3 regions of the Streptomyces sp. NPDC020299 genome follow, and region 3 is predicted to be linked to each of the others. Evidence: riboswitches for the same ligand, from Rfam matches in the RefSeq annotation. Region 3 holds a riboswitch; each other region holds the start of a gene.
What was found. Region 3 has a riboswitch for thiamine pyrophosphate ahead of thiO (glycine oxidase ThiO). Riboswitches for the same ligand answer to the same signal wherever they lie in the genome.
Positions count from the first base shown of each region.

Region 1: it holds a riboswitch for thiamine pyrophosphate, as region 3 does, so the genes downstream of both, thiC (phosphomethylpyrimidine synthase ThiC) here and thiO (glycine oxidase ThiO) in region 3, are expected to answer to the same signal.
Region 2: it holds a riboswitch for thiamine pyrophosphate, as region 3 does, so the genes downstream of both, ACH45E_RS32640 (thiamine ABC transporter substrate-binding protein) here and thiO (glycine oxidase ThiO) in region 3, are expected to answer to the same signal.

Region 1 is NZ_JBIRWL010000003.1:188,394-198,634, reverse strand. Features, by position in the region: gene ACH45E_RS08770 (IclR family transcriptional regulator C-terminal domain-containing protein) at 1-131, shown strand, start outside; gene ACH45E_RS08765 (SsgA family sporulation/cell division regulator) at 231-668, shown strand; gene ACH45E_RS08760 (YibE/F family protein) at 762-2,201, opposite strand; TPP riboswitch at 2,274-2,430, shown strand; gene thiC (phosphomethylpyrimidine synthase ThiC) at 2,423-4,225, shown strand; gene ACH45E_RS08750 (hypothetical protein) at 4,360-4,887, shown strand; gene ACH45E_RS08745 (hypothetical protein) at 4,952-5,080, shown strand; gene ACH45E_RS08740 (hypothetical protein) at 5,258-6,361, shown strand; gene ACH45E_RS08735 (hypothetical protein) at 6,418-7,284, opposite strand; gene ACH45E_RS08730 (metallophosphoesterase) at 7,467-8,540, opposite strand; gene ACH45E_RS08725 (LacI family DNA-binding transcriptional regulator) at 8,819-9,931, opposite strand.
Region 2 is NZ_JBIRWL010000015.1:85,411-95,651, forward strand. Features, by position in the region: gene pyrH (UMP kinase) at 1-105, shown strand, start outside; gene frr (ribosome recycling factor) at 248-805, shown strand; gene ACH45E_RS32625 (phosphatidate cytidylyltransferase) at 805-1,992, shown strand; gene ACH45E_RS32630 (hypothetical protein) at 2,104-2,790, shown strand; gene rlmN (23S rRNA (adenine(2503)-C(2))-methyltransferase RlmN) at 2,846-3,952, shown strand; TPP riboswitch at 3,976-4,083, shown strand; gene ACH45E_RS32640 (thiamine ABC transporter substrate-binding protein) at 4,152-5,234, shown strand; gene ACH45E_RS32645 (iron ABC transporter permease) at 5,273-6,874, shown strand; partial or broken gene ACH45E_RS32650 (ABC transporter ATP-binding protein) at 6,874-7,887, shown strand; gene ACH45E_RS32655 (LAETG motif-containing sortase-dependent surface protein) at 7,973-8,704, opposite strand; gene ACH45E_RS32660 (Rossmann fold nucleotide-binding protein) at 8,865-9,980, opposite strand; gene ACH45E_RS32665 (MFS transporter) at 10,020-10,241, opposite strand, start outside.
Region 3 is NZ_JBIRWL010000004.1:231,316-241,556, forward strand. Features, by position in the region: gene ACH45E_RS12405 (YhgE/Pip domain-containing protein) at 1-924, shown strand, start outside; gene ACH45E_RS12410 (TetR/AcrR family transcriptional regulator) at 975-1,604, shown strand; gene ACH45E_RS12415 (NAD(P)/FAD-dependent oxidoreductase) at 2,009-3,544, shown strand; gene ACH45E_RS12420 (hypothetical protein) at 3,564-4,466, opposite strand; gene metF (methylenetetrahydrofolate reductase [NAD(P)H]) at 4,523-5,446, opposite strand; gene thiE (thiamine phosphate synthase) at 5,562-6,227, opposite strand; gene ACH45E_RS12435 (Rv2175c family DNA-binding protein) at 6,346-6,711, opposite strand; gene ACH45E_RS12440 (FAD-dependent oxidoreductase) at 6,789-8,018, opposite strand; gene ACH45E_RS12445 (hypothetical protein) at 8,051-8,401, opposite strand; TPP riboswitch at 8,446-8,557, shown strand; gene thiO (glycine oxidase ThiO) at 8,555-9,715, shown strand; gene thiS (sulfur carrier protein ThiS) at 9,712-9,924, shown strand; gene ACH45E_RS12460 (thiazole synthase) at 9,927-10,241, shown strand, end outside.

The DNA of each region.
Region 1 (10,241 bases), on a different contig from region 3:
GCACCACGGCTGCCACGATGGCCATCTCCCTGCCGTCCCATCAGTCCGACCGGCTGCTGCCCGCGGTCCAGCGGCTCCAGACGGAAATCGGCCGGAACCTGGGCTCGATCGCGGTCTCTATCAGTATCTGAAAACTCACTCCTTGTGATCTCCTGTGTACTTTCAGCAAGATTTCATCAGTGTCAAAGGGGTCATTACCGGCCAGTCGGTGTCCTATGACGGGATGGGCGATGCGCGAGTCCGTACAGGCAGAAGTCATGATGAGCTTTCTCGTGTCGGAGGAGCTCTCCTTCCGCATCCCCGTGGAACTGCGGTACGAGACATGTGATCCCTATGCCGTGCGGCTGACCTTCCACCTGCCTGGTGATGCCCCGGTGACCTGGGCCTTCGGGCGCGAGCTGCTGGTTGACGGGGTGGGCCGGCCGTGCGGCGACGGCGATGTGCGCATCTCGCCCGCAGGCCCCGAGGCGCTGGGTGAGGTGCTGATCAGGCTTCAGGTGGGGGCGGACCAGGCCCTGTTCCGCTCCTCGACGCCCCCGCTGGTGGCCTTCCTCGACCGTACGGACAAGCTGGTGCCGCTGGGGCAGGAGGGGGCGCTGGCCGACTTCGACACCCACCTCGACGAGGCTCTGGACCGCATCCTGGCCGAGGAGCAGAGCGCCGGCTGAAGCGTCACGGCAGGGCCCGGGGAGCTCCGCCTCGGCACCGGGGAGCTTGCAGTAACGCTTCTCCGCCTGCTTCCGTCAACTCCTGCCGCAGCCTCACCGCTTCCGGCGCCGACCCCGTCCACCGCGTGCCGGAGCCGGCGAACTCACGCCGGCCGCGGCCGGCGCCGCTCCCGGACGGTCGGCCGCCACCACCAGAGCCGCTAGGACGGTGGTGACCGGTACGGAGGCCACCAGACCGATCGAACCCACCAGCGTGCGAACGATCTCCTCCGCCACCAGCTCGCTGTTGGCGACCGTGCCCACGCTGCTCTGCGCGATGGAGAACAGCAGGAGCAGCGGCAGCGCGGCACCCGCGTAGGCCAGCACGAGCGTGTTGACGACGGATGCGATGTGGTCACGGCCGATACGGATGGCCGCGCGGTACAGCCCCCGCCAGCCCATCGACGGATTGGCTTCGTGCAGTTCCCACACGGCCGAGGTCTGTGTCACCGTCACATCGTCCAGGACACCGAGCGAGCCGATGATGACACCGGCGAGCAGCAGACCGCTCATGTCGATCGACGGATACAGGCCGTGGATCAGACCGGTGCTGTCGTCCGTGTTGCCGGTGAGGGCGGCCCAGCCGATGAACAGCTTGCCGAGGACACCGATCAGGGACAGCGAGATCAGCGTGCCGAGGACGGCCACCGATGTACGGGCCGACAGGCCGTGGCACATGTAGAGCGCGATCAGCATGATGGCACTGGCGCCGACCACCGCCACGATCAGCGGGTTCGACCCCTGCAGGATCGCGGGCAGGATGAAGAAGTTGAGGATCAGGAAACTGATGGCCAGCGCGACCAGCGCCATGACGCCACGCATCCGCCCGACGACCACGACGGCGAGTGCGAAGATCCCGGCCAGCAGTGCCGTCGGGAAGCGCCGGTTGACGTCGGTCACCGAGTACTGCAGGTCCTTCGGCGCCGAGGGCTCGTAGGCGGCCACGACCTTCTCGCCCTGGTGCAGCTGTCGTGGCTGGTCCGGCTGCACGATCTCCGTGAACGTACGGCCCTTGTCCTTGCCGGTGTCGACCCGGATCGTCGCCTTCTTGCAGGTGCCACTCGCCTCCTGCTGCGCGGAGCTGACCCCGGCGGTGGAGGTGTCGCCGGTCGAGGTGCCCCCGGAGGCGTACACCGACTTGCAGCTGACCTCCACGACCTTGGTGACTGTGGCCTGCTGCGTCTGCCGGTCGAAGCCGACGCCCGTTCGCTTGTGCGGAGGGGCGCCGCCGGGCCACAGAACCACGAGCCCGACCACTACCGCCGCGGTGAACGGGATCAGAATGGCCGCGATGACCTTGCGCAGATGCTTGGAGACCGGGGCCGCGGGGCCGTGGCTGTGACTGTGGGAGTGCCCGTGTCCCCCGCCCTGTCCGTGTTCTCCGCCGTCCCCGCGCCCCTCACCGGCGGCGTGGCCGGATTCTGAGCCGTCGCCAGGGCCGTGCCCGTGTGGCGGCTCGGGGGGCGGGTACGGAGGCTGTTGCGTCGTGGTCACCGCCCGATCATTGCAAGAACGGGCAGAGGCGGACTGTTCACCGCGCCACAAATGACGCTAGCGTGGAGGCACCTTTGCACACGCGGGAGCTCGGAGCACCGGGCTGAGAGGGCGCTGACCTCCGTCTTCGCGATGTTTCACGTGGAACACCGACAGACGGAAACCGCTGCGTCGACCGCCGAACCTGTTACCGGGTAATGCCGGCGTAGGGAGTAGGTCTCATGACCAACAAGGACGCACGCACGCCTGCCTCCACGCAGCTCTCCAGCGACGGGGAGGCCGGGAAGTCCATCGGCTGGCACAAGGGGTATGTCGAGGGTTCGCGCCCCGACCTGCGCGTGCCGGTCCGTCAGGTGCACCTCACCACCGGCCGGTCGGTCACGCTGTACGACACCTCCGGCCCGTACACCGATCCACTTGTCGAGACCGACGTCCGCAGGGGCCTGTCGCCGCTGCGGGACAACTGGATCATCGCCCGCGGAGACACCGAGGAGTACGCGGGCCGTCCCGTCCGCCCTGAGGACGACGGGATCAAGCACACCTCGCCCCGGGGCGGCCTGCGCAACCTCGACGCGGTCTTCCCCGGACGGCCCCGCCAGCCGCGCAGGGGCCGGGACGGCCAGGCGGTCACCCAGCTCGCCTACGCACGCCGTGGCGAAATCACACCCGAGATGGAGTTCGTGGCGCTGAGGGAGAACGTTTCTCCCGAGGTCGTCCGTGAGGAGATCGCGGCGGGCCGGGCAGTGCTGCCCGCCAACGTCAACCACCCGGAGATCGAGCCGATGATCATCGGCAAGCGGTTCCTGGTGAAGGTCAACGCCAACATCGGCAACTCGGCGGTGACCTCCTCCATCGAGGAGGAGGTCGAGAAGATGACCTGGGCGACCCGCTGGGGCGCCGACACGGTCATGGACCTGTCCACCGGCCGCAACATCCACACCACCCGCGAGTGGGTGCTGCGCAACTCCCCCGTCCCCATCGGAACGGTGCCGCTCTACCAGGCACTGGAGAAGGTCGACGGCAAGGCCGAGGAACTGACCTGGGAGATCTACAAGGACACGGTCGTCGAACAGGCCGAGCAGGGCGTGGACTACATGACCGTCCACGCCGGCGTGCGTCTGGCGTACGTGCCGCTGACCGCGAACCGCAAGACCGGCATCGTCTCGCGCGGCGGCTCGATCATGGCGGCCTGGTGCCTGGCGCACCACAAGGAGTCGTTCCTGTACGAGAACTTCGAGGAGCTCTGCGAGATCCTCGCCGCCTACGACGTCACGTACTCGCTGGGCGACGGTCTCAGGCCGGGCTCGATCGCGGACGCCAACGACGAGGCGCAGTTCGCGGAACTCCGAACGCTTGGGGAACTCAACGGGATCGCCAAGCGTTTCAACGTACAGACCATGATCGAGGGTCCGGGACACGTCCCGATGCACAAGATCAAGGAGAACATCGACCTTCAGCAGGAGATCTGCGATGAAGCTCCGTTCTATACGCTCGGCCCGCTGACCACGGACGTCGCACCGGCGTACGACCACATCACCTCCGGCATCGGTGCCGCGATGATCGCCTGGTGGGGCACGGCGATGCTCTGCTATGTCACGCCCAAGGAGCACTTGGGCCTGCCCAACCGTGACGACGTCAAGACCGGCGTCATCACCTACAAGATCGCCGCCCACGCAGCCGACCTCGCCAAGGGCCACCCAGGTGCCCAGGAATGGGACGACGCACTGTCCGACGCCCGCTTCGAGTTCCGGTGGGAGGACCAGTTCAACCTCGCCCTCGACCCGGACACGGCACGGGAGTTCCACGACGAGACGCTCCCGGCCGAGCCCGCCAAGACGGCCCACTTCTGCTCCATGTGCGGGCCGAAATTCTGCAGCATGAAGATCAGTCAAAGCATCACAGAGCGGTTCGGTGGTGCGGCGGCTGAGGGGGCGTCGGCTGAGGAGGTAGCCGAGGGGATGCTCCAGAAGTCGAAGGAGTTCGCTGAGGCGGGGAACCGGGTGTACCTGCCGATAGCGGATTGACCGACGCCAGTAGAGGCGCCGTCCCCAGAAAAGCTGAAAGCCGGGGGCGGCGCTTGGCCGTATGGCCGGGTTGTGATCCACCGTAAGCTGCCTGCTTCAGCGCTCGATCGTCAGGAAGAGGTGGGCTCACGGGCATGGGCATATGGGATGTGAAGCGCGACGACGAGCGGTTGCAATGGACGCTGGAGCCGTTCGAGCGCATCGGCCCGCTGATGTTCGGAATGCGCCCCGCAGAAGTGGCCAGTGCCCTTGGCCGGGGTGCAGCGGGCTACCGCAAGAGCATCCCGTGGGGAGACACCGTGACGGGTCTGGAGGGCTTCACGGACGTGGGCCTGACCGCTTACTACGCGGATGGCGTCCGCTTGGCCGGCATTACGGTGGACGCCCGCCTCGGGCCCCAGGTCCTGGCTGACGGGAAGGCGCTCGTCGGACGTGTCCCCTCTGAGATGGAGCAGTGGCTCATAGAGCGCGCCGAGGTGAGAGAACCGTACTGCGAACTCTTCTACATGCCCGGGGCTGACCCGGGCTCACAGACTCTCGGTCTGGTGATGTGCGTGCAGAGGGTCGGAGATGTCGTGCTCACTCGGCCGGTCTTTGTCGCCTCTGAATGGATCGACGACGTCTATCACCGCCTTCCGAGCTCGGAGTGGGCAACCTTCTGAGGCCGGACGCGCACAACCTGCGGTTGCCCCGGTGCTTTCCGATTCCTGGCTCGTGTTGTCGAGCATGAAGATCTCACACGACATCAGGCGTGAACACGGCAAAACTCAGGCCGACATCGAGGAGGGTACGGCGCAGAAGTCGAAGGAGGTCGCGGCGAGCGGGAACCGTGTGTATCTGCCGATCGCGGACTGAGCCCGGACGACGGGTGGTCCGTGCTGCCGGATGGCCTGAAGCCGGCAGGGAGCACGGACCGCCCGGTCTCTCCCGGCACAGCCTGGCTGACCCGGGACCGTCCGCCGAGGGCCGCTCGTCGTAACGGAAAGGGCAAGCCGCCGGTCGCCGCCCGGCAAGATCACTACTGTCTCCGGCATGGGCGGGATCGATGTTGCCAATGGAGTGGTGGGTGCCGTACTCGGCATGTTGTGTGCGGTGCTGTTCCAGCAGCCTTTGCAGGACGGCTGGTATTGGCTGCGGAGGCGTTCGTCGAGTGCGATCCGCGGTCTGAGGCGCCAGGAGGAGTCGGGGCCCGCCTGGCGGACGTTCTCGCTCGGGCCTCTGCAGACGTCCGCCCTGATCGTGGAAGGCGACGGCGAGACCCCGGTTCCTGCCGAGACGGTCTTCGTCCATGTGCTCGACGAGGAGGTGAAACTGCCTGATGACATGGCGCCCTGGCTGGATGAGATCGCCGGGGAGAGCGAACGCCTGCGAGCCGAGGGACGCGTCCCGCTGTGGAACGGCCCGCGGTACGCGGTCGAGTCGTTCGACATCTCCCGGACCGCGCTGGAGGAGAAGCCCGAGGTCCATCTGAGACTGCGTCCGACCGACTACTACACGTTCCTCGCCGCCCAGCAACTCGACCGCCGGCTGCCGGACGGAACGACACCGCGGTCCCGTTACCTGGATCCCGACCGCCCCCTGACCGCGCCGGCCTTCCTGCAGTGCAGCTTCGCCGTCAACGTCGCGGTGGTGACGGCCGACGACATGCTGGTGGTGAGCCGGCGCAGCGAGCGGGTGCGGATGGCTCCGGGTGTGTGGAACTCCTCTGTCAACGAGGGGCTTTCCCGCCACATCGACTCCTCGGGGCGCAGCGCACCCGATCTGCATGCCGTGGCGTGCCGAGGCATGCGGGAGGAACTGTCACTGGAGCCCCATGAGTACTCGTTGGAGCTCCTGGCGTTCGTACTGGACACGAACAAGCGCCACTGGAGCGGTCACTTCTACGCCCGGCTGAAGGAGCTGCGCAGCGAGGATCTCCAGGCGCGGATGAGCCGGGGTGTCGCGGACCGGTGGGAGCACGAGACGATCGACTACGTTCCTTTCCGCCCCGCGTCGGTGGTGAGGTACATGCTGCGGGAGGACCGCGTCCACCGGTGGGCGCCTCTGGCACCCGCCCTGTTCCATCTCAGTCTCGTGCATGTGTTCAGCCGTACGAGCGTCGAACGAGTGGAGGCGCAGGTCCTCAGACGTCTGTAGTGCGCAGGCGTGCCCCGTCTCCGGCTTGCGCCCCCGCCGGGGGCGCAAGCCAGGGGTCATTCCGGCTGGTGCTCCGGGCCACCGAAGTCCGGGCTCGTGTAGTCCGGGCTGCTGAAGCTCGGGCGAGAGCCCGGAGTGGTGCCGTCGTCGGGGCTGCTGAATCCCGGTCGGTCGTAGCCGAGCCGGGGCATGCGCCCGGTCGGCGACGGCGGGGTCATGTGGTGCAGGGAGCTGGTGCCGGGGGCGGCGAGCGCCTCCTGGAGGAAGGGCAGGATGCCGCGCTCCAGCAGGGCCTCGTGCCAGGCCTCCCTGGCCCGGGTCACTTCCTCGGTCGCCTCCCCGTGGAGTCCGTCGTCGAGCGAGGGGTTGTTGCGCAGGGCGGTGAGGAGCAGGCCGACGGCGGCGACCAGGATCGCGGCAGCCGTCATGGCGCCGAACACCCAGCCAGTGGTGATCATCGTCTGGGCGAAGGCCGGAGCCGGGTCCAGCATCTTCAGGATGTAGCCGACGAGGAGGAAGATCGCCGCGGCGGTACCGGCGAGCACGGGAGCGAGGACCGCGACGATGGCGACGGCGCCCGCGCCGGCGGTCTCGGCGGCCTCGCCGAGGGTGGTGGCGAGCCCCATCGGACCCGTGCCCGGCTCCGCGGACTTGGCCAGGGGGACGGAGGACGGAGTGGGCGGCGCCGGCCGGCGCAGTTCCTCGCGGACCTTTACGTAGTACTGGTACTCGGTCGCCGCGGCCGCCGTGATGAGTGCGGTGGCGTTGAGCGCCATGGTGCGCAGTTGTTCGGGGTTGAGCCGCTGTCCTACAGCGACCAGTTCCGGGCGGTGTGGTGCGGAGCGCAGCGCCTCATCGAGGATCCGCTCGTATTCCTGGCGGTCCTCGTTCAGCAGGTGCTGCGGAACGCTGTTCATGTGCATCCCCCGATGCTCCGTAGGGCTTGGGGCTCGCACGTCGACGAGCCGTCGGGCAGAAACGGAGGGGAGCCTGCTACGGATAAGCCGATGGTAGAGCCGTCACGGCGCGTGGTGACAGGGGGTTGCCGGAAATTGGGTGCCGGCCTGCACGAACGCCGCCGGGGGAACGCCTGCCCGGCGAACGCTCAGCCACCTAGCGGAAGTTGTTGGACCAGCAGCTTTCCGGCCATGGTCACTCCGCCGTCCATCGCGATGGCCAGCCCGTCCGCGTAGACGTGGGGTCCCTCGACCACGGGACCGGTGTCCTCGTCCTCTTCCTCGGAGCCGGCCTCGCCCAGCAGGTAGGGGATGGGGCTGTGGCCGTGAACGATGCGGGTGCCGCCGTACGTATCGAGGAGGGAGCGCACCGCTTCGGCGCCGCCCTCGCGGAAGGAGAAGCGCTTGGTGAACTTGCGGAACAGGTCCCAGACTTCGTCCGCGTCGTTGCGCGTGATGGTCTCGCGGACGGTGTCGTTGACCGCTTCGATGGAGTCGCCGTAGTCGAGGTAGGCGGTGGTGTCGGAGTGGACGAGCAGGTAGCCGTCGACCTCCTCGACGGCGTCCAGGCGGGCCATCCACTGCAGGTGGTGGTCCTGGAGACGGTCCATGTCGGTCTTCTGGCCGCCGTTGAGCAGCCAGGCCGCCTGGAAGGTGGCGGTGCCGGCGCCGGAGTTGACGGGGGTGTCGCCGAACCGCTTGGCGCCGAGCAGCAGCAGCTCGTGGTTGCCCATGAGCGCCTTGCAGTAGCCGCCGGCCGCGGCGGCCTCGGCGGACAGCCGCATGACCAGGTCGATGACGCCGATGCCGTCCGGGCCGCGGTCGGTGAAGTCACCGAGGAACCACAGCCGGGCGGTGCCCGCGCACCACTGGCCGACGGCGTCGATCAGGCCCTTCTCCTGGAGGGCGGCGACCAGCTCGTCGATATAGCCGTGCACGTCGCCGACGACGTACAGCGGGCCCGGGCCGGTGTTGGGCTGGGCGGCCGGTGCGGGTCCCGGTTCGACGGTCACCTGGACGGTGTCGCCACGGTGGATGACGGGCAGGTCGCGCTCGGTGGGCGTGTACCCCTCGGGATACGCCTCCTCGACGGCGGGCGCGGTGTCACCGGGGTGGGTGCTGCGCACGTACGGACCGGTCTCGTTGACGTACGCGGGCACCCGGAAGTCGCGCAACGTCGCCGTCCGCTCCACCTCGGGTCCCTGACCGGCCCCCTGAGTCATCAGACCCCTCCACCATCGCGCCGCATCTGCACCGCATCGGACTGCCTGGTCGCAGCGGCCCGCGGTGTCGTGGGCCCATCATAGGAATGCGGATCGCGCCGTGTGATGACCCAGGGGTGGTGAATCGGAGCAAGACGCCAGTTCACCGCGGCTTTCGCCCCGTTTGGGCAGGGGTTCGACCGACTGCTGATCCCGGTGCCGGCCGCCTGTGGTCCCCCCTCGGGCCTCGCCGGCGAGTCTCCGGGCACTCCCCTTGGTCGCGGCGCCGGGACCGGCCGTCAGCTCCTCTCCGGCGCGCGCGGCGGGCTGATGGTCGTACGGGGCGGCCGGCGCTGGGAGGAGGTGCGCACGATCAGCTCCGTCGGTATCACCTGCTCCACCGGGTGGTCCGACTCCACGCCTTCGATGGCGTCGATGAGCAGCTGAACCACGGCCGTGCCGATGCGGCGGGGCTTGAGGGAGAGCGTGGTGATGGGCGGCTCGGTGTTGGCGTACACGGTGGACTCGCTGCAGCAGACCAGGAGCAGGTCGTCCGGGACGCGCAGGCCGTAGCGGCGGGCGGCGGCCAGCAGGTCGGTGCCGTTCGGGTCGAACAGGCCGTAGACGGCGTCCGGCCGGTCCGGCCGGGCGAGCAGCCGGTCGGCGGCGACGGCGCCGGCGCAGGGGTCGTGCGCCGGGTAGGCCTCGTACACCGGGTCCTGGCCGACCCGCTCGCACCAGTTCAGGTACGCGGTGGTGGACAGGTGGGTGTAGGTGTCCGTGGTCGTTCCGGTGAGCAGGCCGATCCTGCGGGCCCCGGCGGCGGCGAGGTGATCCAGGATGCCGAGGACCGCGGCCTCGTGGTCGTTGTCGACCCAGGCGGTGACCGGGAGGGACCCGGCGGGGCGGCCGTCCGAGACGACCGGCAGGCCCTGCCGGACCAGCTCGCTGACCACGGGATCCTGGTCGGAGGGGTCGATGACGACCGTGCCGTCCAGGGCGACGTTCGACCACACGTCGTGGCGGGAGGTCGCGGGCAGGATCACGAGGGCGTAGCCGCGGGCGAGCGCGGCCGAGGTGGCCGCGCGGGCCATCTCGGCGAAGTACGCGAACTCGGTGAAGGTGAAAGGTTCATCCCCGTAGGTCGTCACGGTCAGGCCGATCAGACCGGATTTGCCGGTACGGAGTGTGCGGGCGGCGGCCGAGGGCCGGTACCCCAGCCGGTCGGCGACCTCTCGGACATGGCGGCGGGTGGCGTCCGGGAGCCGGCCCTTGCCGTTGAGGGCGTCGGAGACGGTCGTGATGGAGACCCCGGCGGCGGCGGCGACGTCTCTGATGCCTGCCCGGCCCGGCCGACTGCCTCGACGTGAGGTTTCCGCGCGGCTCACCTGGTGCTTCCCTGCTGCTGTCATGGCGAGCCGATAGTAGGGCTCATGCGGTGGGGTAGTGCGGACGCATATGCACGCGTTGACAGGCACGTTTCTGCATGGTCATAGGGGGTCAACTACCTTAGAAAAAAAGGTAGTTGAACGCTCCAAAGGCAAGACGTGACTTGTTGGCGCGCATAGGCCTGCTAAGTGTCCGATGTCTCGAAGAGGTCTCAACTCACCTTCACGGGTGATGCGCGCCAGGGCGCGAGCCACCGGCGCATAGATATATGTGCGGCGCGCCCCCCGATACGTACGCCTTGGGGTGGTGATGCCCGTGATGCCGGTGTGGCGG
Region 2 (10,241 bases), on a different contig from region 3:
CTGCCGATCCTCGTGTTCGAGCTTCTGGCCGAGGGGAATATCGCACGGGCCGTCAAGGGTGAGAAGATCGGCACGCTCGTGGGTGATCAGGGCAGCCGGGCCTGACCGGACCACCCCGGGACCTGGCCGGGGGATGGACAATGTCCTGCCGGTCGGGAACCGTGCAGGAACAAGACGCGACGCAGCCGGCCGCCGCCACCGCCAAGGAACCGCAGCCGGGCCTACTCAAGACACGCAGGAGCAAGTGGTGATCGAAGAGACCCTCCTCGAGGCCGAGGAGAAGATGGAGAAGGCCGTCGTGGTCGCCAAGGAGGACTTCGCCGCGATCCGCACCGGCCGTGCGCACCCCGCCATGTTCAACAAGATCGTGGCCGACTACTACGGCGCGCTGACGCCGATCAACCAGCTGGCTTCGTTCTCCGTGCCGGAGCCGCGCATGGCCGTCGTGACCCCGTTCGACAAGAGCGCGCTGCGCAACATCGAACAGGCGATCCGCGACTCCGACCTGGGCGTCAACCCGAGCAACGACGGCAACATCATCCGCGTGGTGTTCCCCGAGCTCACCGAGGAGCGCCGCCGCGACTACATCAAGGTCGCCAAGGGCAAGGCGGAGGATGCCCGGGTGTCGATCCGCTCGGTGCGCCGCAAGGCCAAGGACGCCATCGACAAGCTGATCAAGGACGGCGAGGTCGGCGAGGACGAGGGCCGCCGTGCGGAGAAGGAACTCGACGACACCACCGCGAAGTACGTGGCCCAGGTGGACGAGCTCCTCAAGCACAAGGAAGCGGAACTGCTCGAGGTCTGATGAACGACTCTTCCTGGGGCGCTCCGCCACAAGCCGGGTCGCAGGCCGGGTACTGGGGGCCCACCGACCAGGGCCCGGTCCGGGGGGCTGCCCCGGCGGGCCCCGCGTACGATGCACATGACGTGCAGCAGACCCGCCCCATGCCGGCCGTGGCCGACGTACCCGCTCATGGCCCTCACGGCCTTCATGGCGGAGACCAGGACGACGACCGGGGGGCTGCTCGGCTGAGCGGCCCCTTGTTCCGCGACGCGCCACCGCAGGCCCAGCCCTACGGTCCGTATGACATGCCGCGAACGTCGCCCGACCCGGCGGCGCCGCAGAATCCGGAGCCCATGTCCGACGCCCCGCAGCCGGCCCCCGCGCCGCAGAAGAAGAGTGCGGGCCGGGACCTGAGCTCGGCCATAGGGGTGGGCGTCGGGCTCGGCGTGGTGATCGTCGCGTCCCTGTTCATCGTCAAGGCCGTGTTCGTCGGCGTCGTGGCGGTCGCCGTCGTCGTGGGCCTGTGGGAGCTGACCAGCCGGCTGCAGGAGCGCAAGGGCATCAAGGCGCCCCTGGTCCCGCTGGCGGTCGGCGGTGCGGCGATGGTCGTCGCCGGGTACGTCCGGGGTGCCGAGGGCGCCTGGGTGGCGATGGCGCTGACCGCGCTGGCGGCACTGGTCTGGCGGATGACCGAACCACCGGAGGGCTACCTCAAGGACGTCACGGCGGGCGTCTTCGCGGCCTTCTACGTCCCGTTCCTGGCCACGTTCGTCGCGATGATGCTCACGGCCGACGACGGCCCGTGGCGCGTGCTGACCTTCCTCCTCCTGACGGTGGTCAGCGACACCGGCGCGTACGCCGTCGGCTGGCGCTTCGGCAAGCACAAGCTCGCTCCGCGCATCAGCCCCGGCAAGACCCGCGAGGGCCTGCTCGGAGCGGTGCTGTTCGCCATGGTCGCGGGCGCGCTGTGCATGCAGTTCCTGATCGACGACGGCGCCTGGTGGCAGGGCCTCCTGCTGGGCCTCGCGGTCGCGGCCAGCGCCACCCTCGGCGACCTCGGCGAGTCCATGATCAAGCGCGACCTGGGCATCAAGGACATGGGCACGCTGCTCCCCGGCCACGGCGGCATCATGGACCGCTTGGACTCGCTGCTGCCGACGGCCCCAGTCGTATGGCTTCTGCTGGTGATCTTCGTAGGGTCCGGCTGACCGCCGCTTCCGTACCGTCCGTACCGGCGATTGCGTCCGAGAATCCCGGAACCACCCCTTCCGAACATATGATCACTTCAGCGTGATTTGTGTCCGGGAGGGGTGGCTCGTATGTGGGGACGTAGGCGTGCCAGGCGAGAGCAGGAGGCGGCCGAGGCGGTCGAGGCGCTCGCCGGGAGCCTGAGGTCCACGATCGACTCCGCCGACGAGACGCACCAGGCACTGCTGGAGATGCGGGAGCAGCTGGCGCAGGAGCTCGCGGAGATCGCCGCACTGCTCGGGCACCGCGACGGGACGCCCGTCGACGCCATCCGGCAGCAGACCGCCGTGGCCACGCGGATCCTCGGGGACATAGACCGGATGTCCGAGGAGTACGCCGACACACGGGCGCTGCTCGTCGGCAAGGACGAGAACGACCTCGACGAGATCATGCCGGCCCTCGAGGAACTCGTGGCGCACGCCCAGGGCATGGCGGAGATCGGGGAGTCGTTCGCCGGCCTCATCGAGTCGATGCTGGAACTGCGGGAGAAGACCCAACGCCTCCGCCAGGACCTGCTCCCCCTGCGCGAGCGAGTCCACGCCGCCTTCCGCGCGGCCCAGAAGGAACTGGACGCGACCCAGGGCACCCCAGGCTGGTTCGGCCGACAGGCAGCCCTGGCCGCCCTCGGTGACCGGCTCACCGCCCTGGACGAGGGCCGGGTCATCCCCACCCAGGACCGCAAGGTCAGCGACCAGTACCGAGACCTCGAACGCGACATAGCCGAACTCCGCGACACCCTGGGGCCAGGCCGTCCCTGACCGCCCCGCCACCCGTCCCGGGCCACCCCTGTCGATCTGCGACACTGGTATGGCCATGCCTAAGCCCGGAGAACTCACTTTCGTCGCCCCCCGCGGAGCCCAGAAGCCGCCGCGGCATCTCGCTGATCTCACGCCTGCCGAGCGCAAGGAGGCGGTGGCCGAGGTCGGGGAGAAGCCGTTTCGTGCCAAGCAGCTCTCGCAGCACTACTTCGCGCGGTACGCGCACGACCCGGAGCAGTGGACCGACATCCCCGCCGGTTCGCGCGCCAAGCTGCGGGAGGCGCTGCTGCCGGAGCTGATGACGGTGGTGCGGCATCTGTCGACCGACCAGGGGACCACCCGCAAGACGCTGTGGCGGCTGTTCGACGGGACGCTCGTCGAGTCGGTGCTGATGCGGTACCCGGACCGGGTCACCATGTGCATCAGCTCGCAGGCGGGCTGCGGGATGAACTGCCCGTTCTGCGCGACCGGACAGGCGGGGCTCGACCGGAATCTGTCCACCGCCGAGATCGTCCATCAGATCGTGGACGGGATGCGGGCGCTCAGGGACGGAGAGGTGCCCGGCGGACCGGCGCGGCTGTCCAACATCGTCTTCATGGGGATGGGCGAGCCGCTCGCCAACTACAAGCGCGTGGTGGGTGCCATCCGGGCGCTCACCGATCCCGAGCCGGACGGGCTCGGGCTGTCGCAGCGCGGCATCACCGTCTCCACCGTCGGGCTCGTCCCGGCGATCCACCGGTTCGCCGACGAGGGTTTCAAGTGCCGCCTCGCGATCTCGCTGCACGCGCCCGACGACGAGCTGCGCGACACCCTCGTACCCGTGAACACGCGCTGGAAGGTGCGCGAGGTGCTCGACGCCGGGTTCGACTACGTCGAGAAGTCCGGGCGCCGGCTGTCCATCGAGTACGCGCTGATCCGCGACATCAACGACCAGGCCTGGCGCGGTGACCGGCTCGGGCGGCTGCTCAAGGGCAAGCCCGTGCACGTCAATCTGATTCCGCTGAACCCGACGCCGGGGTCCAAGTGGACCGCCTCGCGGCCGGAGGACGAGAAGGCGTTCGTGGAGGCCATCGCCGCCCATGGTGTGCCCGTCACCATCCGGGACACCCGTGGGCAGGAGATCGACGGAGCCTGTGGTCAGCTCGCCGCCACCGAGCGGTAATCTGGCCGCATCAACACATCTTCATATTCCGACAGGGGAGCGCCACAGCGCTGAGAGTGCGGCGATCGGGCCGCAGACCCTCTGAACCTCGCCCAGGTCATTCTGGGTAGGAAGTTCGGTCATCACTCAAGCTGTTGTGCCCCGCCCGGGTGTGTCCCGGGCGGGGCCGCGTTCTTCCTGGAACCCCAGGAGGAATCCAGTGCACAACAAGACGTTCGTGGCCGCTGCCGCCGGGCTCGGTCTGCTCGCGCTGCCCGCTCTGGCAGGGTGCGGGTCGTCCGGCGCCAAGGGATCGGCGGACTCCAAGACCGTCACCCTCGTCAGCCACGACTCGTGGGCCGTGTCGAAGAGCGTGCAGAAGGACTTCGAGAAGCAGTCCGGGTACAAGCTCAGGGTCCTGAAGGACGGCGACGCCGGCCAGGCCGTCAACAAGGCCATCCTGACCAAGGACAACCCGCAGGGCGACGTCTTCTTCGGTGTCGACAACACCCTGCTGTCCCGGGCCCTGGACAACGGCCTGTTCCAGCCGTACGAGGCGAAGGGCCTGGGCACCGTCGGCGCCGCCTACCAGCTCGACAAGGGCAGGCACCGGGTCACGCCCATCGACTACGGCGACATCTGCGTCAACTACGACAAGGCCTACTTCAGCAAGCACAAGCTGACCCCGCCGCAGTCCTTCGCCGACCTCGCCAAGCCCGAGTACAAGAACCTCCTCGTCACCGAGAACGCCGCCACCTCCTCGCCCGGTCTCGGCTTCCTGCTCGGCAGCGCCGCGAAGTACGGGGACGGCGGTTGGCAGGACTACTGGAAGAAGCTGAAGGCCAATGGCGTCAAGGTCGTCGACGGCTGGGAGCAGGCCTACGACCAGGAGTTCTCCGGATCGTCCGGGGGCAGGAAGGCCGGCGGCGACCGGCCGCTCGTCGTGTCGTACGCCTCCTCCCCGCCCGCCGAGGTGATCTACGCCAAGAAGCGGCCCAGCACCGCTCCGACCGGTGTGGCGACCGGCACCTGCTTCCGGCAGATCGAGTTCGCGGGGCTGCTGAGCAACGCGGGCAACGCCAAGGGCGGCAAGGCGTTCATCGACTTCCTGGTCTCGAAGGAGTTCCAGGAGGACATGCCACTCAACATGTTCGTCTACCCGGTGGTCCAGGGCGCGAAGGTGCCCGCGGAGTTCACCGAGTACGGTCCGGCCGCCAAGGACCCGGAGACCATGGCCCCCGGCAAGATCGCCGCCAACCGCGACCAGTGGGTCAAGTCATGGACGTCGCTCGTACTGAAGTAGCCGCGCTCAGGCGGGGAACCGCGGCGCGGCTCGGCCTCATGGCCCTGCCCGTCGCGTTCTTCGCGGTGTTCTTCGCCTGGCCCGTGGCCGCGATCGTGGCCCGCGGGCTGAAGGTGGACGGCGTCTGGCAGTTCGGGCGAATGGCGGACGTCGTCACCCAGCCGGACATCCGGCACGTGCTGTGGTTCACCACCTGGCAGGCCCTGGCCTCCACCGCGCTCACCCTGCTGATCGCGCTGCCCGCCGCCTACGCCTTCGCCCGCCTGGACTTTCCCGGCAAGCAGGTGCTGCGGGCCGTCGTCACGGTTCCGTTCGTGCTGCCGACCGTCGTGGTCGGCACCGCCTTCCTCGCGCTGGTCGGGCGCGGCGGGCTGCTCGACGAGCTGTGGGGCGTACGGCTGGACACCACGGTGTGGGCGATCCTGCTCGCCCATGTCTTCTTCAACTACGCGGTCGTCGTACGGACGGTCGGCGGGCTGTGGGCGCAGCTCGACCCGCGTCAGGAGGAGGCCGCGCGGATGCTCGGCGTCTCGCCGCTGACCGCCTGGCGCAGGGTCACGCTCCCCGCGCTCGCGCCCGCCGTGGCCGCCGCCGCGCTGATGGTCTTCCTGTTCACCTTCACCTCCTTCGGCGTCGTGCAGATCCTCGGCGGGCCCACGTTCTCCACGCTCGAAGTGGAGATCTACCGGCAGACCTCCGAGATCTTCGACCTCTCCACGGCCGCGGTCCTGACGATCGTGCAGTTCGCCGCGGTCGGCGCGATCCTCGCCGTGCACGCCTGGACGGTACGGCGCCGGGAGGCCGCGCTGCGGCTGGTGGACGCCTCCGTGACCGCCCGCCGGCCGCGCGGCGCGGGGCAGTGGGCGCTGCTGGCCGGCGTCCTCGCCACTGTCGCCGTACTGCTGGTGCTGCCCCTCGCCGTGCTGGTGCGGCGCTCGCTGGACGCGCCCGGCTTCGGTTACTACCGGGCGCTGACCAGCGAGGACGGCGGCATGTTCCTGGTGGCGCCGATCAACGCGATCTCCAACTCCCTGCAGTACGCCGTCGCCGCCACCGGCATCGCGGTGCTGGTCGGCGGTCTGGCCGCCGCCGCGCTCGCCCGCCGGGACGCGGGCCGGATCGTGCGCGGCTTCGACGCGCTGCTGATGCTGCCGCTCGGCGTGTCCGCGGTGACCGTCGGCTTCGGGTTCCTGATCGCGCTCGACAAGCCGCCGCTGGACCTCCGGCAGTCCTGGATCCTGGTGCCGCTCGCGCAGGCGCTGGTCGGCGTGCCGTTCGTCGTACGGACCATGCTGCCCGTGCTGCGGGCCGTGGACGGGCGGCTGAGGGAGGCGGCGGCCGTGCTCGGGGCCTCGCCCTGGCGGGTGTGGCGGGAGGTCGACCTGCCGATGGTGCGGCGGGCGCTGCTGATCGCGGCCGGGTTCGCCTTCGCGGTGTCGCTGGGGGAGTTCGGGGCGACCGTGTTCATCGCGCGGCCGGACAACCCGACGCTGCCGGTCGCGGTGGCGCGCCTCCTCGGCCGGCCCGGCGATCTCAACTACGGGCAGGCGATGGCCCTTTCCACGATTCTGATGGTGGTGTGCGCGGTGGCCCTGCTCGTCCTGGAGCGGCTGCGCACCGACCGGACGGGGGAGTTCTGATGCTGCTGAGCCTTGCGGCCGCGACCGTGCGCTTCGGCGGGCGGGCGGTGCTCGACGCCGTGGACCTGTCGGTCGCCGAACACGAGATCGTGTGCGTGCTCGGGCCGAGCGGCAGCGGCAAGTCGACGCTGCTGAGGGCGGTGGCCGGGCTGCAACCGCTGGACTCCGGGCGGGTGGTGCTCGACGGACGCGATCAGAAGGGCGTGCCCGCGCACCGGCGCGGGGTGGGGCTGATGTTCCAGGACCACCAGCTCTTCCCGCAGCGGGACGTGGGCGGCAACGTGGCTTTCGGGCTGCGGATGCAGGGGGCGGCGAAGGCTCAGCAGGAGGCCCGGGTGGGGGAGTTGCTGGACCTGGTGGGCCTGCCGGGCGCCGCGCGCCGGGCGGTCGCCGGGCTGTCGGGCGGTGAGCAGCAGCGGGTGGCGCTGGCCCGGGCGCTCGCGCCCCGGCCCCGGCTGCTGATGCTGGACGAGCCGCTCGGGCAGCTCGACCGGTCGCTGCGGGAGCGGCTGGTGGTGGAACTGCGGGAGCTGTTCGGCCGGTTGGGGACCACCGTGCTCGCCGTGACGCACGACCAGGGCGAGGCGTTCGCGCTGGCCGACCGGGTGGTGGTGATGCGGGACGGGCGGATCGCCCAGTCCGGGACCCCGCTGGAGGTGTGGCAGCGGCCGGCCGGCGAGTTCGTGGCCCGCTTCCTCGGCTTCGACAACGTGGCCGGGGCGACGGTCGCCGGAGAGGCCGCGGACACGCCGTGGGGCAAGCTGCCGGTGCCCGCGGGAGCGCCCCAGGGCGCCCGTACGGTGCTCGTCCGGCCCGCCGGTGTCCGGCTCGTCCCGGCCGGTGAGGGGCTGCGCTGCACGGTGACCGCCCGCACGTTCAAGGGCACGCATGTCGCGGTCCTCCTCCAGCCCGAGGACGCCCCGCGGCTGGAGGCGGCGTGCGCGCTCAGGGAGGCGCCGGAGGTCGGCGGGGAGGTCGGCGTGGATTTCGACGCGGCCGAGATCGTCGTACTCGAGGAGCAGCCGCCCTCCGGGGAACGGCAGTGGCCCGCCCCCCGGTCGGGGGGACGGGCCACGGTGGTGCACAAGGAGTGAGGCGTCAGCGACCGCTGCCCGCCCCGCGACGGCGCATGCCGTAGAACACCGCGCCACCGCCGACGGCGACCAGGGCGGCCGCGATGCCGGCGATCAGACCGGTGTTGGAGTTCGCACCGGTCTCGGCGAGGTTCGAGTCACCGGCCGCCGGGGACGGCTCGTTGTTCGAGGTGCCCGCGGGGGCGGTGCTGGTGCCCTCCGACGCCGACGCCGAAGCGGACGCGGACGGGGTCGCGGACTCGGCGGGGGCCGAGGCCGAGGCGGAGGCCGAGGCGGACTGCGACGGCTTCGAGGTCTCCGTGGCGGGCGCCGAGGGGGTCTCGGACTCCTCGGTCTGGCAGGCCGTGGAGGGAGTGGTCAGGTTGGGCGAGATGTCCGCGTCGACCTTCTTGCCGGCCTTGACGTGGACGCGGTACGTCGCGTTGGGCTTCCAGTCCTCCGCGAAGGTGACCGTGGTGCCCGCGCTGGACCCCTTGATGTTCTGCGGCTTGCCTATCTGCTTCACATCGGCACCGTTGTTCTCCAGGAACACGGTGATGATGGCCGGGGTGCCTGCGGCGTCCTTGTCGGTGACGACGATGACGCCCTTGCCGCCGTCGCACGTGGCCTCGGCGGAGAAGTCACCTATTTCGCAGGCGAGCGCGGTGCCCGCGACACCGAGCGCCAGCGCGGCGGAAGCGGAGGCGACACCCAGGACACGCACGGAACGGCGTGCGTTGCTGCGAGTTTGGGACACGTTTGTCCTTTACAGAGTGCATAACTGCGGGGGGCTGAGGGGGAGATGACATGACGCAGAGGTGAGGCATCATCAACCCCAAGAGGCTCACAGGTCTATAAGTGCTCCGTAAGGAGTGTCAATGCACAAGCGGAGTAAGTGCATTGACTTTACCATCTTATTAACCAGCGATACGTTTCAATGCCTCGGGCGCCTCCTCGATCCGGTCAACAAGGGCGATTCGGGCCTCCATCGACCGCCCCCGCGCGAGCGCCTGCAACAGCGGCCACACCGGCAGCCGCTCCGTCCAGTGCGCCCGGTCCACGAGCACCATCGGCGTGGGCTCGCCCCGTGACTCGTAGTAGTTCGGGGTCGCGTTGTCGAAGACCTCCTGTACGGTCCCGGCGGCGCCCGGCAGGAACACCACGCCCGCGGTGGAGCGGGCCAGCAGGCCGTCCTCGCGGGTGGCGTTGGCGAAGTACTTCGCGATGTGCGCGGCGAAGGGGTTGGGCGGCTCGTGGCCGTAGAACCAGGTCGGGATGCCCACCGACGCACCACCGCCCGGCCAGCGGTCGCGCACCTCGAAGGCGGCGTGCGCCCAGTCGGCTATGGACGGCCGGAACGAGGGCGCCTTGGCAAGGAGTCCCAACGCTTCGCTCAGCATCCCGTCCTCGAACGGGGCGGCGTACGCACCGAGGTTGGCCGCCTCCATGGCCCCCGGCCCGCCGCCGGTGGCCACCGTGAGCCCGGCGCGCGCCAGTTCGCGGCCCAGACAGGCGGCACCCGCGTACGCCTGAGTGCCGCGCTCCATCGCATGGCCGCCCATGACGCCCACCACCCGTGCGCCGACGAGGAGTTCGTCCAGCGCGTCGGAGACGGCGTCGTCGTGGATCGCACGCAGCATGGACGAGTAGACGTCCCCGTCGGACTTCGTCCGCTGGAACCAGTCGTACGCCCGCGCGTCCGGCGTCGCCTCGTATCCCTCGCCGAGCGACTCGAACAACTCGTCGGGCGTGTAGACGAACCCCCGATACGGATCGAAGGGCAGCCCCGGCACAGGCGGGAACACCAGTGCCCCCGCGGCCCGCACCTTGGCGGCGGCCTCGGGGTCCATCGGGCAGCCGAGGAAGACGGCGCCCGAGGTGTCCAGGGCGAGCAACTCACTTGTACGGGCCGTCAGATCGACGGCCTGGACACGGAACCGGGCGAGCGTGCCGTGCTCGGCGACCACCTCGTCGAACTCGGCGAGGGACTCTATCTCGTGGTCGTGGGAAGCGTGGAAGGAAGTGGGCTGCACGCGGCCATGCTAGGACGTGCGTTCCCCGACCGCTCGCTCCTACCTGTCTTCCGCGGCCGCGGACGTCTCCGCGTGGCCGTCGGCCTCCTCGGCGCCGTCGCTGCCCCGCAGGGCGGTCGTCGCGTACAGGCCGCCGGCCACGACGATGAGGCCGGATGCCGTGAACACTGAGTCGATGCGGCCGAAGTGCAGTCCGGCGACGGTCAGGTCCAGGCCCTGGAGAACGGAACTGGCCAGCCAGCCGGAGACGGCCACACCGGT
Region 3 (10,241 bases):
GACGCCGTGTCCCGCGTCAACAAGCTGAACGAGGGCGCGGGCAAGGTCGCCGCGGGCGCCGAGAAGCTGCACACCGGGCTCGGCACCGCGAAGACCGGCGCGACCGACCTCGACAAGGGCATCGGCACGGCCGAGTCGGGCGCCGAGACCCTCAGCGGCGGCATGTACAAGCTCGTCGACGGCTCCGGGAAGCTCGCCGGCGGCCTGCACGACGGGGCGAAGAAGATCCCCGACTACGACGAACGGGACCGCGACCAGCGCACCGGGGTCATGGCCGACCCGGTCCAGCTCGCCTCCAGGGACCTGCACCACGCGCCGAACTACGGCACCGGATTCGCCCCGTACTTCATCCCGCTGTCCCTGTGGGTGGGCGCGATGGTGGCGTACATGCTGATCCCGCCGCTCAACCGGCGCGCCCTCGGGGCCGGCTCGTCCGCGTGGCGGACCGCGCTGGCGGGCTGGCTGCCGGTGGCCGCGGTCGGGGTGCTCCAGACGGCCGCCCTGATGTCCGTCCTGCACTGGGCGATCGGCCTGGAGATGACCCGGGCGGCCGGGACGGTGGGCTTCCTGTTCCTGGTGGCGGCCTGCTTCGCGGCGATCGTGCAGTGGCTGAACGCGCGCTTCGGCGCGGCGGGCCGGATCCTGGTGCTCGCCCTGCTCATGCTCCAGCTGACCTCCGCGGGCGGTACCTACCCGGTGCAGACCAGTCCCCGCTTCTTCAACGCGATCCACCCGTTCCTGCCGATGAGCTACGTCGTGCAGGCCCTGCGCAGGCTCATCACGGGCGGCGGCCTCGGCCCGGTGTGGCTGGCCTGCGGCGTGCTGACGGCGTTCACCGCGGGCGCCCTCGCGCTCACCGCCCTGTCGGCCCGCCGCCACCAGGTGTGGACGCTGGACCGGCTGCATCCTGAGCTGAGCCTGTGACCTCGCCTTTCGTGTCCCCTTCGGACGCCGTTCCTGTGAGAATCGACGCCATGGAAAGCAGCAGCGCCACGTCGGGTGGCAGCACGCGCCGCGAGGCCACCCGGCAGAAGCTCTACGAGGCTGCCGTCACGCTCATCGCCGAACAGGGCTTCTCCGCCACCACGGTGGACGAGATCGCCGAGCGTGCCGGGGTCGCGAAGGGCACGGTCTACTACAACTTCGCGAGCAAATCGGTTCTCTTCGAGGAACTGCTGCGGCACGGCGTCGGCCTCCTCACCGCGTCCCTGCGCGAGGCGGCCGAGCGGACGGCACGCGAGGGCGGCAGCAGGGTCGACGCCCTGGACGCGATGGTCCGGGCCGGGCTGGTCTTCATCGACCGCTATCCGGCCTTCACCCAGCTGTACGTGGCCGAGCTGTGGCGCACGAACCGCGCCTGGCAGTCCACGCTGATGGTGGTCCGGCAGGAGGCCGTCGCCGTCGTGGAGGGCGTGCTGCGCGAGGGCGTGGCGAACGGCGAGTTCAGCGAGGAGATCGATGTGCAGCTGACCGCGGCCGCGCTGGTCGGCATGGTGCTGGTGGCCGCGCTGGACTGGAAGTCGTTCCAGCCGGAGCGGTCCCTGGACGACGTCCACGCGGCGCTGTCCCGGCTGCTCCAGGGGCGGGTCAGCGGTAAGGGCTGAGCCGGCGCGCCCCGGCGGTAGCCGCACGCGCGCGTGCACGGCTAAGCGCCGGTCCGTTGTGGCCGCGTCCCCCGCGGGCCACCTCGAACCGGCGCTTCCCTCGTGCTCCCCCGTACGTTCCCCCGTCGGACCCCCCGTTCGGTCGTCCCCCGGGTCCCCCCGTGCCTCGCTTCCGCCGACGGAATCGGCGGAAGGAGCGGATCGAGGGCCGCTCCGTTCCGGCGCCCCGTGTCGCCGGTGCCGGAGCCGCGCCCCTTCTCCGTGTCTCCACTCTCTCGTTCGCGCAGGTGGCAGCCCATCCGTGCGCGTACTCATCTCATGCACTAGGTACGGATACTCAGCCCTGCGCGCTCATCCCCAGCCCGTGGCGGGGATTGTCGGTGGGGGTCGCTAAAGTCGCGGGCATGGCACGGATTGCGGTGATCGGCGCCGGGATGGGCGCGATGGCGGCCGCCGCCCGGCTGGCCGTCGCGGGCCACCGGGTGGCGGTGTACGAGCGTACGGAGACGTACGGCGGTGCGGTGCGCCGGTTCGAGCGGGACGGGTTCCGCTTCGACACCGGACCCGGGCTGCTCCCCCTGCCCGCCGTCTACCGCGACCTGTTCGTCAAGACCGGCAAGGAGCCGCTGGAGGCCTGCGTCGAGCTGGTGCAGGTCGACCCGTCGTCCCGGCACGTCTTCGCGGACGGCACCGAGGTGTCGTTGCCGAACGCCTCCCGCGCGGGTGTCGTCGCCGCCCTGGACGAAGCGCTCGGCGCGGGCGCGGGCGGGCGCTGGGGGGACTTCCTGGTGCGGGCGCGCGAGGCCTGGGACCGCACCCGGCGTCCGCTGCTGGAAGAGCCCCTGTGGCCGAACTGGCGTGTGCTGGCGGAGCGGGACCCCTATCCCTCGGTCCCGCACAAGCGGCTGCTGCGCACCCGGCGGGCGTCCACGCTCACCGAGGTCGGGGAGTGGGAGCTGCGCGACCCGCGTCTCGCGGCGCTCCTGGAGAGCCACGCGCTCGCGTACGGCCTCGAACCCCGCACCGCTCCGGCGAGCGCGGCCGTACTGCCGTACATGGAGCACGCCTTCGGTAGCTGGTATGTGCGCGGCGGCATAAGGGAGTTGGCGCGCGCGGTGTACGAGCGGTGCGTGGCCCGCCGGGTGGAGTTCACCTTCGGCGCGGAGGTCACCGGCATCGTGGAGAAGGACGGCCGGGCGGCGGGGGTGGAGCTGTCTGGGGGCACCTCCCAGGCTTTCGGCTCTGGGGGAGGCACGGTGGCGGAGGCCGACCATGTGGTGGCGGACGTGGACCCGGTGCGGCTGCGGGGCCTGACAAGGCATCCGCTGGACGCGGACGGGGATGTGCGCGCGGAGACCGTGACATCCCGTCCGGGCCGATTCACCCTGCTGCTGGCGCTGCGCGGCGAGCGTGAGCCCGGTACCGCGCACCGCACGGTCGTGCACGCGCCGGACGCCGAGATCGAGCAGGACTTCCTGGCCTCCCCCGGCGGCGACCTGCCGGTGCAGCCCACGGTGACCGTGCTGCGGCCCGACGACCCCGCCCTGCGTCCGGAGGGCGCGTACGAGTCGGTGGTCGTCCAGGCGGTGGTGCCGACGGACGCGGGCTGGGAAGAGGAGAGCCTGGTCCAGCGCTTCACCGGCCTCGTCCTGGACGCCGCCGGGGCCGCTGTTCCCGGCCTGCGCGAGCGGCTGATCTGGCACGAGGTGCGGACGCCCGGTCATACCGGGGCCGAGACGGGCTCCGTAGCCGTCCCCGCGCCCGCGCTCGCCGCCGCGGACGGCCGTTTCCTGCACCCGGCGAACACCACACGTCTGCCGGGCCTGTACCGGGTGGGCGGCTGGTCACACCCCGGCGGTGGACTCCCCCACGCCGGGATGTCCGGCGCGCTGGTGGCGGGGCTGATCGTGGAGGGGCCGGACTTCCGCGGCTCGCAGTGAGCCCCCGGAGCGGCGGGCCTCAGAAACGGTACTGCTCGTCGAACCCGTTCCCCTGCTGCTGACCGTTCGTCTGGTACGGGTACGGCTGCTCGGTGGGGAGTTCACCGCCGTAGGACCCGTCGGTGCGCTGCTGCGGGACCCAGACGCCGTCCGCGGGGGTCTCGCCGTAGCCGCCGGTGCCGTACTGGCCCTGGCCGTAACCCTGCTGGTCGTACTGCTGGCCGCCGTACGTCTGGTCGTAGCCGGTGGTGCCGTACGGGTCGGAGTAGCCGCTGTACTGCTGCTGGCCGCCGGTGTCGTAGCCGTACTGCTGCTCGCCGTAGCCGGAGTAGTCGTACGCGTACGACTGGTCGGTGCCCTGGTGCTGGGTGTGCTGGGTGTGCTGGGTGGCGGACGGCTGGGCGGAGCCTGAGAAGGAGTCGCCGTATATGCCGTACGTACCGGTTTCGTCGGGCATGGGCTGCGGCTCGTAGACCGCGGTGGTCTCCGCGGCGGTGGGTGCGGCGGAGCGGGCGGCGGGGGCGAAGACGTCGTCGCGGTCGTAGTCGTCGTCGGCGTCGCCGTAGCCGGCCGCCTGGGCCCCCTGGACGGCGGAGGCGTCGAGAACCGGGTCCTGGTGTTCGGATTCGCCGCGGCGGCGCTTGCTCTTGCCGGTGGCGCCGGGGTCCGGGCGGCTGACCGCCCAGCCGGCGGCGAAGCCGCGGCGGAACGACAGCGTGACGTAGGTCTGCCCGACCGCGAAGGCGGCCGCGCCCAGGCCGATGACCGGCACGGACGGGATCAGCACACCGAACACGACACCGACGAAGCCGACGAAGGCGAGGAGCCGCCAGCGCAGCCGCGCCTTGTACTGCAGCAGCACCTCACCCAGCAACCACAGCGCGACGATGCCGAACGCGATGTAGAGGACCGTCCAGCCCATGTACGCCCCTCTCCCAGTGACCGCTACGCAGTGTGTCGTATCGCGGTGCGGCCGGTCTAGGCCTGCGGGGGATGGTGCAGGCCCAGGTTCTCGTAGATTTCCAGCGTCGCCGTGGAGTTGTTGAGCGTGATGAAGTGCAGTCCGGGCACTCCCTCGGACAGCAACCGTGCGCAGAACTCCGTGGCGAATTCGATACCAATGGAGCGTACCGCCGCCGGATCGTCTTTCGCTGTGAGGATCCGCTCTTTCAGGGCGGACGGGAACGCGGCGTTGCTGAGCTTCGGCAACCGTTGCAGCATCTTCACGCTGGTCACCGGCAGCACCTCGGGGATGACCGGGGTCTCGCAGCCCGCGGCGGCCACCCGGTCGCGCAGGCGCAGATAGGACTCCGGCTGGAAGAACATCTGCGTGATGGCGTAGTCGGCGCCGGCCCGGCACTTGTCCACGAAGTGCTCGACGTCGGTGTCCCATTCGCTGGAGCGCGGGTGCATCTCCGGGAACGCGGCGACGCCCACGCAGAAGTCGCCGGACTCCTTGATGAGCCGGACCAGTTCGGCCGCGTAGGTCAGACCCTGGGGGTGCGGCACCCAGTCGCCCATCGGGTCGCCGGGCGGGTCGCCGCGCACGGCCAGCATGTTGCGGATCCCGGCGTCCGCGTACTGGCCGATGATGTTGCGCAGTTCGGCGATGGAGTGGTTGACCGCGGTGAGGTGGGCGACCGGCGTCAGCGTGGTGTCGACGACGATCTGCTGGGTCTCCTTGACCGTGGTGGCGCGCGTGGAACCGCCGGCGCCGTACGTCACGGAGACGAAGTCGGGCGCCACCGCCTCGACCCGGCGCAGCGCGTTCCAGAGGTTCCGCTCACCCTGGGGGGTCTTGGGCGCGTAGAACTCGAAGGAGTACGTCGTTTTGCCGGTGCCGAGGATGTCACGCACCGTACGCGCGCGATCGGTCCTGGTTGATGCGGTTCCGAGGGCCATACCGGCAGGTTAGCCAGGGGCGGCCGGTCCCCCAACCGAGAGCCGGAAATTTGCCCGAATTGTCGGCCTGTTGTCCACCCCTTGGACAGACGTGGACACCGGATCGGGTACGGCGTCACGCCTGCCGGAGCCGTTTGGCGAACTCCGCCGCTGCCGCTCCGGGGTCCGGGGCCTGTGTGATCGCCCGGACGACGACGACCCTGCGGGCTCCCGCGTCCAGCACTTCGTCGAGGTTGCCCAGGTCGATGCCGCCGATGGCGAACCAGGGGCGGTCGGTGCCCAGCGCGGCGGTGTGCCGGACCAGGTCGAGGCCGGGTGCGTGCCGGCCGGGCTTGGTGGGGGTGGGCCAGCACGGGCCGGTGCAGAAGTAGTCGACGCCCTCCTGGACGGCGGCGGCCTCGGCCTCGGACTCGGCGTGCGTGGAACGGCCTATGACGACGTCCGCGCCGAGGACCGCGCGGGCCGCGGGGACCGGGAGGTCACCCTGGCCGAGGTGGAGCACGTCCGCGGCGGCGGCGTGGGCGACGTCCGCGCGGTCGTTGACCGCGAGCAGCTTGCCGTGCCGGGCGCAGGCCTCGGCGAGGACCGCGAGGTGCTCCAGCTCCTCGGCCGCCTCCATGCCCTTGTCCCGCAGCTGCACGATGTCCACACCGCCGGCCAGTACCGCGTCCAGGAACTCGGCGAGGTCGCCCTGCCGCTTGCGGGCGTCCGTGCACAGGTAGAGCCGGGCGCCGGCAAGGCGTTCGCGGGCGGTGGCCGTGCCGGCGGCAGTGTCAGACATGCGTGGGTCCCCCCGTTGTCGGTGCGCTGTCGGCGGCGTACGGGCCGTGACCCACCGTGGCCGGGACCCCCGGGGCCGCGGCCCGTACGCCGGACGGTGTTCGGTTCGGATGCTCGGGTCAGACGGCGAGCGCCTGGGCGCGGCGCTTCACCTCCGTGCCGCGATTCTCGCTCAGGGCCTGCGCGGGGGTGCCGGGGAGGCTCGGGTCCGGGGTGAAGAGCCATTCCAGCATCTCTTCGTCGGTGAAGCCGTCGTCCCTGAGGAGCGTCAAGGTCCCGGACAGGCCCTTGACGACCTTGTCCCCGTCGATGAAGGCGGCGGGGACGTGCAGAGCCCGGTTCTCACCACGGCGTACGGCGATGAGCTGGCCCTCCTTGACCAGGTGCCGAACACGTGTCACCTCGACGCCGAGCTTTTCGGCGATGTCGGGCAGGTTCAGCCAGGCGGGGACGAGAGCATCGGTCTTCGCGTCAATCTCGGTCACGGGAACAAGCCTGCCATCTGCCACTGACACTCGGAAGCCAGGCCGGTCCACCTGGGGCGACTTCCCTGGTCCCGGGCCTATGCCGTGGCGTTCTTCAGCGGCCTCGCCGGGTCGGCCAGCAGCTCGGGCCGCATCGGTGTGCCCGCCTCGATCAGCCGTCGCCCCTGTGCCAGGTCCCTCGGGCGTCCCACGGCGAGCAGGGCCACCAGCCGGTCCTCCTTCAGCCAGCAGACCGTCCAGGCGGGACCGGCCGGGTCGCCGCGCCAGAGGGTGCGGTCGGCCGCGCCGTGGTGACCGGCGTACTGGACGAAGCGGCCGAACTGCTCGGACCAGAAGTACGGCACGGGGTCGTAGGCCGCGGGGGTCTCGCCGATGATGTTGGCGGCGACCGTGCGCGGGCCCTGGAGGGCGTTGTCCCAGTGGTGGACGAGCAGCCGCTCCCCGTACCGCCGGGAGGGGAAGGAGGCGCAGTCGCCGACCGCGTACACGTCCGGGGCGCAGGTCCGCAGGTGCTCGTCGGCCACCACCTCGCCGTGCGCGCCGAGTTCGATGCCGGAGCCGGCCAGCCACGCCGTGGCGGGGCGGGCGCCGATGCCGACGACGACGGCGCCCGCGGCCACCCGCGAGCCGTCGTCGAGCACCACCGCGCCCGGCTCGACGCGCTCCACGCGCGCGTGGGTGCGCAACACGGCGCCGCTGTCGGCGTACCAGGGCACCATCGGCGCGGCCACCTCGGCCGGGAGCGCGCCGGCGAGGGGGCGGTCCGCCGCCTCCACGACCGTCACCGCACAGCCCGCCTCGCGGGCCGCCGTGGCGAACTCGGCGCCGATCCAGCCCGCGCCGACGACCACGATGTCGTGCTGCCGGGCCAGTACCGGCCGCAGCCGTTCGGCGTCGTCGAGGGTGCGGAGCAGGTGCACGCCGGGGACGCCCTCCGTGCCGGGCAGCCGCACCGGTTCGGCGCCGGCGGCCAGGACCAGGACGTCGTACGGCACGGGCCCGGCCTCGGTGTCGACCTCGTGGTCGTCCGGGCGCACGCCCAGCGCCTCGCGGCCGAGCAGGAGTTCGATGCCGAGCGCCTCGAAGTCGACGTCGAAGGCGGAGCCCTCGGCCTTGCCGAGCAGCACGGCCTTGGACAACGGGGGCCGGTCGTACGGTTGGTGGGGTTCGGCGCCGATCAGTGTCACGGTGTCCCGGAAGCCTTGTTCGCGCAGGGCGACGGCGGTCTGCACCCCGGCCATGCCCGCGCCGACGACGACCACGCGCCGCGCCTGTGACGTGCCCTGTTCCCGCGTCTGCTCGCTCACTCGATCACCATAGTCAACTGACTCTTCGTCAGTCAGGGGGCGTGCTCAGTGATCTGTTCCACAACGCTCGTACCCGCTCCGGACTGCGATTCCCACTCCCAGGTCTCCTTCAGCCGCACCCGGCCGTCGGGCAGCTCGACGACGGTGGACGCGCAGTGCCCCGAGGAGGTCGTCCCGTCCCGCTTCAGCTGCACGTACCGGAAGTCCAGCCGGTCTCCCTCCCGGGTGCCCACCAGACACCCGCGTACGACATCGCCGCCCGCGTACTCGGCCCAGATCTCGCCGTCCTTCTCGTGGTACGCGAACCGGGTGCGCGTACCCACCTGCCCCGGCGCCTGGTCCGCGACGGGGGCGAGGATCAGACCGTCGAGCGAGCGGGCCATCGGCGGAGGCCTCCTTACACGTCACGTGCTACGGGGGGTACGGTACAAGCACTCGCGGGAGCCCGGACGCACCGGGCTGAGAGGGAGGCTGGCGGCCTCCGACCGTACGAACCTGATCCGGGTCATGCCGGCGAAGGGAGGGGCTGGACGCCCATGTCGTCACGTACGTCCGACGTCCTCGTCATCGGGGGCGGAATCATCGGCCTGGTCACCGCCTGGCGGGCCGCGCAGCGCGGCCTGGCCACGGCCGTGGTGGACCCGGCGCCGGGCGGCGGGGCCGCCCAGGTGGCGGCCGGGATGCTGGCCGCCGTCACGGAACTGCACCACGGCGAGCAGACGCTGCTCGGCCTGAACCTGGCGTCGGCCCGCCGCTATCCGGACTTCGCGGCCGAGCTGACCGAGCTCACCGGCCTGGACCTCGGCTACCGCAGATGCGGCACGCTCGCCGTCGCGCTGGACGCCGACGACCGCGCCCACCTGCGCGAACTGCACGCCCTTCAGCACCGCTCCGGCCTGGAGTCGGAGTGGCTGTCGGGGCGGGAGTGCCGGCGCCTCGAGCCGCTGCTCGCGCCGGGCGTGCGCGGGGGTCTGCGGGTGGACGGCGACCACCAGATCGACCCGCGCCGCCTGGCGGCCGCGCTGCTCGCCGCGTGCGAGCGGGCCGGTGTGGTCTTCCACCGGGTGTGGGCCGAGCGCTTCGACGTCGTACGGGACCGGGCGGCCGGCGTCACCGCCTCGGACGGCGGTGAGCTGCGCGCGGGCCAGGTGGTGCTGGCGGGCGGGAGCCTGAGCGGGCGGCTCGCGGGCCTGCCCGAGGACCTGCTGCCGCCGGTGCGGCCGGTGAAGGGGCAGGTAGTGCGGCTGACCGTGCCGGAGCGGTACGCGCCGTTCCTCAACCGGACCGTACGGGCCGTGGTGCGCGGCAGTCACGTCTATCTGGTGCCCCGGGAGAACGGCGAGCTGGTCGTCGGGGCCACCAGCGAGGAACTGGGCTGGGACACGACGGTGACCGCGGGCGGGGTGTACCAGCTGCTGCGCGACGCGCACGAGCTGGTGCCCGGCATCACCGAGCTGCCGCTCACCGAGACCCGGGCCGGACTGCGCCCCGGCTCCCCCGACAACGCGCCGCTGCTCGGCCCGACCGGTCTGGACGGGCTGCTGCTGGCCACCGGGCACTACCGCAACGGTGTGCTGCTCACGCCGGTCACCGGGGACGCCCTGGCGCACGCCCTGACCACCGGCGAACTGCCCGAGGAAGCCCGGCCGTTCACCCTCAAGCGCTTCAGCGAGGCCCGCACGGAGCTGCCCGTATGAACAACCCGCTCACCATTTCCGTCAACGGAGAGCGCCGGGAGGTCGCCCCGGGCACCGCTCTCGACACCCTCGTGAAGTCCCTCACCGCGGCGCCGCGCGGTGTGGCCGCCGCGCTCAACGAAACCGTCGTCCCGCGCGCGCAGTGGCCGTCCACGGCCCTGGCCGAGGGGGACCGCGTCGAAGTCCTCACCGCCGTCCAGGGAGGCTGACCATGGCCGACGACCCCTTCGTCCTCGGCGGTACGTCCTTCACGTCCCGCCTGATCATGGGTACGGGCGGTGCGCCCAGCCTCGACGTGCTGGACCGGGCGCTGGTCGCCTCCGGCACGGAGCTGACGACCGTGGCGATGCGTCGGGTGGACCCCGGCGTGCACGGCTCGGTGCTGTCCGTGCTGGAACGGCTCGGCATCCGGGTGCTGCCGAACACCGCGGGATGCTTCACCGCCGGGGAGGCCGTGCTCACCGCCCGGCTGGCACGCGAGGCACTGGGGACCGACCTGGTGAAGCTTGAGGTCATCGCGGACGAG